DNA from 3 places in the Morganella sp. BCCO 40_0007 genome. Region 3 is predicted to be linked to each of the others. Evidence: predicted binding sites of a transcription regulator. Region 3 holds the regulator's gene; each other region holds the start of a gene.

Region 1 (2,333 bases), on a different contig from region 3:
AAAAATGTGAACCATCTGAACTCAAAAAAATGGCAGACCTGGAAAATAAATTCAGAACTAAAGCTATATCAGATATAGAGAAGGCAAAGTCATTTCCGGATCGCTACCCAAGTAATACTGATAGTATCGGCATTGAAATTGTCGGTTACTATGAACGTGACAGTGATAATAAAGACATATATGACGCAGTGAACAGCAAACAAAATGCATCTCTTAAATGGCTGATATCAGAACTTTTAGAAACATTGGATATTTCAATATCTGAAGTATATAAACATCCTGATGTAGCAAGAAAAAACACAACTGAAGCGAGTACTGCATCATGGTAAATAAATTTTCTATCCTGTTACTTACTATAGCTCTCATTCCTGAAACAATGAATGCTATGTCTGTAAAAAATATAGAAATAGAAAACTCAGGAATCACTGTCACAAAAAATCCCCCTGCGGGCGAAGTTAATGCCTGTAAAAAATTCACACCAAATAAAGAACAACTGATCAATTACTTCCGGTCAGCAGAGACATCATCAGACATGTCATGGGATCATGATTATTATTCATCCTGTATTTCATACGGCAATCTTGAACTTGAAAATGGTCAGACAGGTGAATGGCGAATATCATCAAGCGGTGCCGGTGATATCCGCTTTCCTGATGGTAAATATATCTACCTGTTCCGCGAAAAGAATGAATGGGTTGATTCTTATTTATGCGGTGATGAACCCGATTGCTGACATATCTGCCCTCTCCCGGGATAACGGGCGGACTAATCCATAAAACCGCCTGTTCCCCGCTAAAACAGCAAGCTCACATTCACACCGAAAATAACTACAGCATCAATCATTTTGTAACTAAATTCTGAATCATAAAATCAGCATCTTAGTAACTTTCCGTTAAAAAACCATTGCGCACCGGTAATGGTTATAATTATCATTTGCTTTCTTAAATTCTCACGGAAAACTGAGTGATGACTGATTCCTGTAACGCATACTACCGCCCTGCCCGCCTCACTCCGCTGGCGCTGGCACTCGCTTTTATCAGCAGCGGCAGTCTCGCCGCCACCGCAGATACCGAAACCCCGATCGTCGTTGTCGGTAACTGGCTGGATAACACGGATAACAGTGATATTTTGCTGAACCACGGCGGCGCCCGCACCATCAAAACCAAAAAACAAATCGATGAGTCCGGTGCGGAAACCATCGCGGATGCCCTGCGCGGTATCCCGGGCGTCCAGGTACGGGACAGTAACGGCACCGGCGGCAGCGATGTCTCACTCAATGTCGGTATCCGCGGGCTTCCGGCACGGCTTTCCCCGCGCTCCACCATTCTGCTCGACGGTATTCCGCTGGCTGCCGCCCCTTACGGACAGCCTCAGTTATCGATGTCACCACTCTCTTTAGGCTCCATCAGCAGCATTGATGTGATGCGCGGCGCCACCTCTGTCCGTTACGGGCCGCAAAACGTCGGCGGCGTGATTAACTTTGTCACCAAACCGATTCCGGAAACCTTCAGCGGTTCCGCCTCTGTCAAAACTCAGGGCGCACGCACCGGCGGGCTGAAAACCCTGACCGATGCTTCTGTCGGCGGTTCATCCGCAGATGGCTCTGCGGGCGCGATGCTGCTTTACTCCGGCCTGCACGGCCAGGGTTACCGCAAAAATAACGACAATACCGATATCGATGACATTATCCTGAAAACCTGTTACGCCTTCAGTGATACCGATGAACTGCTGGCAAACTTCCACTATTATCATGCGCAATCCGGGATGCCGGGCGGCCTGTCGGAAGCGCAGTACAAAGCCGATCCTTATCAGTCAGTTCGTCCGTTTGACCGTTTTGAAGGCAACCGTCAGGATATGTCCTTTAAATACCGCCATCAGGAAGATGACAAACAGTTTGAATTACTGACCTGGTTCAGCAAAAGCTACCGTGGCAGTTATATTGAAAGCGAGGGAACAAATGCGAGTGCCGGTAAGAGCCGTCTTGTTTCCTATCCGCGTCACTACACCGCTTACGCCATTGAACCAAGCTATTCACAGCTGTTTCGTTTTGATAACCAGTCCCATGAAATTACCTTCGGTTACCGTTATCTGAATGAAACGGCAGATGAAAAAGCCTACCGTTCCGGCTGGTATCCGACCGGTTCACAAGGCTCACGCCCGCAGACCGACAGCTACTATCAGCACACCTCCGGCGGGACTGAAGCCCATGCTGTCTATATTGATGACACCATTAATTTCGGTAACTGGACGGTAATTCCCGGCCTGCGTTATGAAAATATAAACATTCATCTGGATGACGGTTTCCGTAATCAGTTCCGCAGCAAGAGTTACAG
Region 2 (2,333 bases), on a different contig from region 3:
CGGAAAAACAGCAGTTCCGCGTGATGTTAGTTCATGAATTTCTGGCGGAATATGCGGATTCTCTGCCGGTGAATGATATCAGTGTGAATACTCCCCCCTGGTATCTGTTCAGCCACTGTACCGAGTCCACCGCGCTGCCGGACAGCGTGAAAACCTGGCAGAATCTGTTCAGCCGTTTCGGTGCGTCACTGCAATCCGTCAGCACCGGCTGTTGCGGAATGGCGGGAACCTACGGCCATGAAATGCCGAATCTGGCGCGCTCAAAGGGGATCTATCAGCTCTCCTGGGCTCAGCCGTATCAGTCACTGCCGTCAGAACGCTGCCTGACCACCGGATACTCCTGCCGCAGCCAGGTGAAACGGATGGAAGGTAAAGTCATGCTGCACCCGTTGCAGGCGCTGCTGACACTGGTATCCTGACAGCAGGATAAAAACACGACGCGGAGAGCTTATCAATGATATGGAAACGACCTGCAACACCGGCAGAACTGAATCGCATCTCGGAAGGGAACATGCTCAGTCATCTGGGCATTGTCTTTACAGCGGTGGAGCCGGAACAGCTGATCGCCGTGATGCCGGTTGATGAGCGGACCAAACAGCCGCATGGCCTGCTGCACGGCGGAGCATCAGTGGTGCTGGCGGAAAGTCTCGGCTCGGTAGCCGGTTATCTGTGCAGTGAAGGGGATGAAACGGTGGTCGGTGTTGAGATTAATGCTAATCATGTCCGTGCGGTGCGCAGTGGTGTGGTCACCGGTTACTGTAAGGCGGTACATCTCGGGCGTAATCAGCAGGTCTGGTCGATAGAGATTTTTGATGAGCAGCAGCGTTTGTGCTGTATCTCCCGGCTGACCACCGCCATTCTGCGCGGAACCGGAAATTAACATTTAAGTAACATTTTAGTCGGTGCAGTGTGAATTTCATCCGGAATCACGTTGCGCCGGCTTCTCTCTGTAAAAGTCGCATTTATAATATTCCTTTTGTGCCATCAGCAATGTACTGAACAGTACGGTAATAAGCATTTATCATTGATAAACAATCTCTTTTACAAACAATGAATTAATTCACTTTCCGCTCAAAAATGATAACGCTTGTCTGATATGCTTGTCTATTATTTAATCAATAATCGGAATGTCCTTTCAAAGCAAGTGGTTGAAGTGAGAAATATTATCATTAACATGGTGTTTACGGAGAGCTCCCGTCGAATTTTATGAGGTCAATAATGACAACACACAGCACAAACCCGGTGGAAACTTTTTCACTGAATGATAATGACTGGACAGGGATCACGCTGACAGCGGCCGCTGCAAAACAGATTGTGACACTGACGAATAACACCCCGGACAGTATCGGGCTTTGCCTGAGTGTCAAACAGTCCGGTTGTGCCGGGTTTGGTTATGTTTTCGAAATGATTAATCAGGCGGATGCAGACGACATGCTGTTTGAGCGCGATGGCGCCCGGCTGTATGTTCCGCGCAAAGCCATGCCGTTTATTGACGGTACGGAAGTGGATTTTGTCCGCGAAGGGCTGAATCAGATATTTAAATTCAATAATCCGAAAGCTCAGCATGCCTGCGGGTGTGGTGAAAGCTTCGGGGTTTAAGAGCGAAGCCATATTATGTCTCAGAGCAATGCAGAGATTGGTGAAGACGTTCAGACCTGGCTGAATGACGGGCGCTATAAAGAGGGCTTCTTCACTAACGTCGCCACGGATGAACTGGCAAAAGGGATCAATGAAAATGTGATCCGCGCCATTTCCGCCAAACGAAATGAACCGGAGTGGATGCTCAATTTCCGGCTGGAGGCTTTTCAGCACTGGCTCGGTATGGAAGAACCACACTGGCTGAAAGCGAAGTATCCGCATCTGGATTATCAGGATTACAGCTATTATTCCGCGCCGTCATGCGGTGCGTGTGACGATACCTGCGGCTCACAGCCGGGAGCGGTACAAAGCCCGGCAGACAGCTTCCTGACCAGTGAAGTGGAAGAAGCATTTGAAAAACTCGGTGTGCCGGTTCGTGAAGGGCAGGCGGTGGCGGTGGATGCGATTTTTGACTCCGTTTCCGTTTCCACGACTTACCGTGATGAACTGAAGAAACACGGCGTGATTTTCTGCTCGTTCGGGGAAGCGATTCATGATTATCCTGAACTGGTGCAGAAATACCTTGGTACCGTGGTTTCAAGCCACGATAACTTTTTTGCGGCACTCAATGCGGCGGTGGCTTCTGACGGCACATTTGTCTATATCCCGAAAGGGGTTCGGTGCCCGATGGAATTATCCACCTATTTCCGTATCAACGCCGCCAAAACCGGCCAGTTTGAACGCACGATTCTGAT
Region 3 (2,333 bases):
GTTTTCGTCAGAATAGTATTTATAAAGATGAAATAGTTATAATTTCTGCTTGTTGTCGCTGCGGCGTCCTTTTTGCAGGTACAGAGATTTTCGGTTGAGAGGCTTATTTATGGCAATCGCAGGTATATTTTTCGGTAGTGACACCGGTAACACAGAAAATATCGCTAAAATGATTCAGAAATCACTCGGCGATGATGTCGCAGAAGTCAGGGATGTTGCCAAGTGCAGCAAAGAGGACATCGAAGGGTTTGATTTCCTGCTGCTGGGTATCCCGACCTGGTATTACGGCGAAGCACAGTGTGACTGGGATGATTTTTTCCCGACGCTGGAAGAAATTGATTTCAGCGGTAAAATTGTGGCGATCTTCGGTTGTGGTGACCAGGAGGATTACGCAGAGTATTTCTGTGACGCCATGGGTACCATCCGTGACATCATTGAGCCGCGCGGCGCCACCATCGTGGGTCACTGGCCGACAGAAGGCTACCACTTTGAAGAGTCAAAAGGACTGGCAGATGACAGTCACTTTATCGGCCTTGCGATTGATGAAGATCGCCAGCCTGAGCTGACGAATGAACGCGTGGCAAAATGGGTTGAGCAGATCCGCGAAGAAATGAGTCTCGACGAGATTCTGGCAATTTAAGGGTTACCCCGTAAATTGCGAATGATAATTCTGCTTATTTATGTAATGATATTATTATCCGGTCCGGCATCGGTCAGGCGAATCGCACCTGACGCCTTTTGATAGCCGGGCATTGTGTTCAGCCGTTGAGCGTTCCCCTGAAGTGCGCTCACCAGCGACAATATAGGACTAAATCCGCATGACCGATAACAATAAAGCATTGAAAAATGCAGGACTGAAAGTCACACTTCCCCGCCTGAAGATTCTGGAAGTGTTACAGGATCCGGAGTGCCATCACGTCAGTGCGGAAGATCTCTACAAAAAACTGATCGATATCGGTGAAGAGATTGGACTCGCAACTGTCTACCGCGTTCTGAATCAGTTTGATGATGCCGGTATCGTCACCCGCCATAATTTTGAAGGCGGTAAATCCGTATTCGAACTGACCCAGCAACACCATCACGATCACCTGATCTGCCTGGATTGCGGTAAAGTCATTGAGTTCAGTGATGAATCCATTGAGACACGTCAGAAAAATATCGCGGAACGTCACGGTATTAAACTCACCAACCACAGCCTGTACCTGTACGGTCACTGTGCGGATGGCGACTGCCGTTCTGATGATGGTATCCACGACGAGAAAAAATAATTCTCTCCGGTAACCGAATTGTATGAAAGGTGCGTAATGCACCTTTTTTATTGTGTTTTTTCCGTCAGACACAAACAAAAAAACCGTTCGCATGAACGGCTTTTTTATATCAGTAACAATGTGTTATCTGTTATTTACTTTCCATTTTTGCCCAGGTATCACGCAGGCCGACAGTCCGGTTAAAGACTAATTTATCCGCTGAGGATAATTTGGCATCGGCACAGAAATACCCTTCACGCTCAAACTGATACGGCTTGCTGCTGTCTGCGGCCACCAGTGACGGCTCCACAAAGCCCTGACGGATCACCAGAGAATCCGGGTTAAGTGTTGCCAGGAAGTCATCTTCCGCACCCGGGTTAGGCACACTGAACAGACGATCATACAGACGGATTTCCGCCGGTACCGCGTGTTTCACGCTGACCCAGTGAATAACACCTTTTACTTTACGGCCGTCAGCCGGATCTTTGTTCAGGGTTTCCGGATCATAAGTACAGTAGATAGTGGTGATATTACCTTCGCTGTCTTTATCCGCACGTTCAGCTTTAATCACAAACGCGTTGCGCAGACGCACTTCTTTATTCAGCACCAGACGCTTGTACTGTTTGTTAGCTTCTTCACGGAAGTCAGCACGGTCAATCCAGATTTCACGGCTGAACGGCACTTCACGGCTGCCCATTTCCGGTTTGTTCGGATGATTCGGCATGGTCACCATCACATCGCCTTCCGGCATGTTTTCGATCACGACTTTCACCGGATCAATAACAGCCATGGCGCGCGGTGCACTTTCGTTCAGATCGTCACGGATACAGGATTCCAGCGCCGCCATTTCGACGTTGTTATCCTGTTTGGTAACGCCGATACGGCGGCAGAATTCACGGATAGAGGCGGCAGTATAACCACGGCGGCGCAGACCGGAAATAGTCAGCATGCGCGGGTCGTCCCAGCCCTCAACAAATTTCTCGGTCACCAGCTGATTCAGCTTACGCTTGGACATCACGGTGTATTCGAGATTCAGGCGTGAGAATTCATACTGACGCGGATGACAATCGATAGTGATGTTATCCA

Evidence for each region. The regulator Fur, encoded in region 3, represses iron uptake genes when iron is present. The targets are predictions, from matches to a motif close to ATAATAATGAGAACNACTATCAA.
Region 1: a site for Fur is predicted at 911-933, ahead of R5268_RS08610 (TonB-dependent siderophore receptor). Genes of this name have one in related genera too.
Region 2: a site for Fur is predicted at 1,154-1,176, ahead of sufA (Fe-S cluster assembly scaffold SufA). Genes of this name have one in related genera too.

What each region holds. Positions count from the first base shown of each region.
Region 1 is NZ_JAVBIN010000006.1:77,654-79,986, reverse strand. It holds gene R5268_RS08620 (N-acetylmuramoyl-L-alanine amidase) at 1-329, shown strand, start outside; gene R5268_RS08615 (hypothetical protein) at 323-733, shown strand; gene R5268_RS08610 (TonB-dependent siderophore receptor) at 967-2,333, shown strand, end outside.
Region 2 is NZ_JAVBIN010000015.1:8,281-10,613, reverse strand. It holds gene R5268_RS17370 (FAD-binding and (Fe-S)-binding domain-containing protein) at 1-419, shown strand, start outside; gene R5268_RS17365 (hotdog fold thioesterase) at 455-880, shown strand; gene sufA (Fe-S cluster assembly scaffold SufA) at 1,219-1,599, shown strand; gene sufB (Fe-S cluster assembly protein SufB) at 1,615-2,333, shown strand, end outside.
Region 3 is NZ_JAVBIN010000002.1:383,812-386,144, forward strand. It holds gene fldA (flavodoxin FldA) at 110-640, shown strand; gene fur (ferric iron uptake transcriptional regulator) at 819-1,268, shown strand; gene glnS (glutamine--tRNA ligase) at 1,399-2,333, opposite strand, start outside.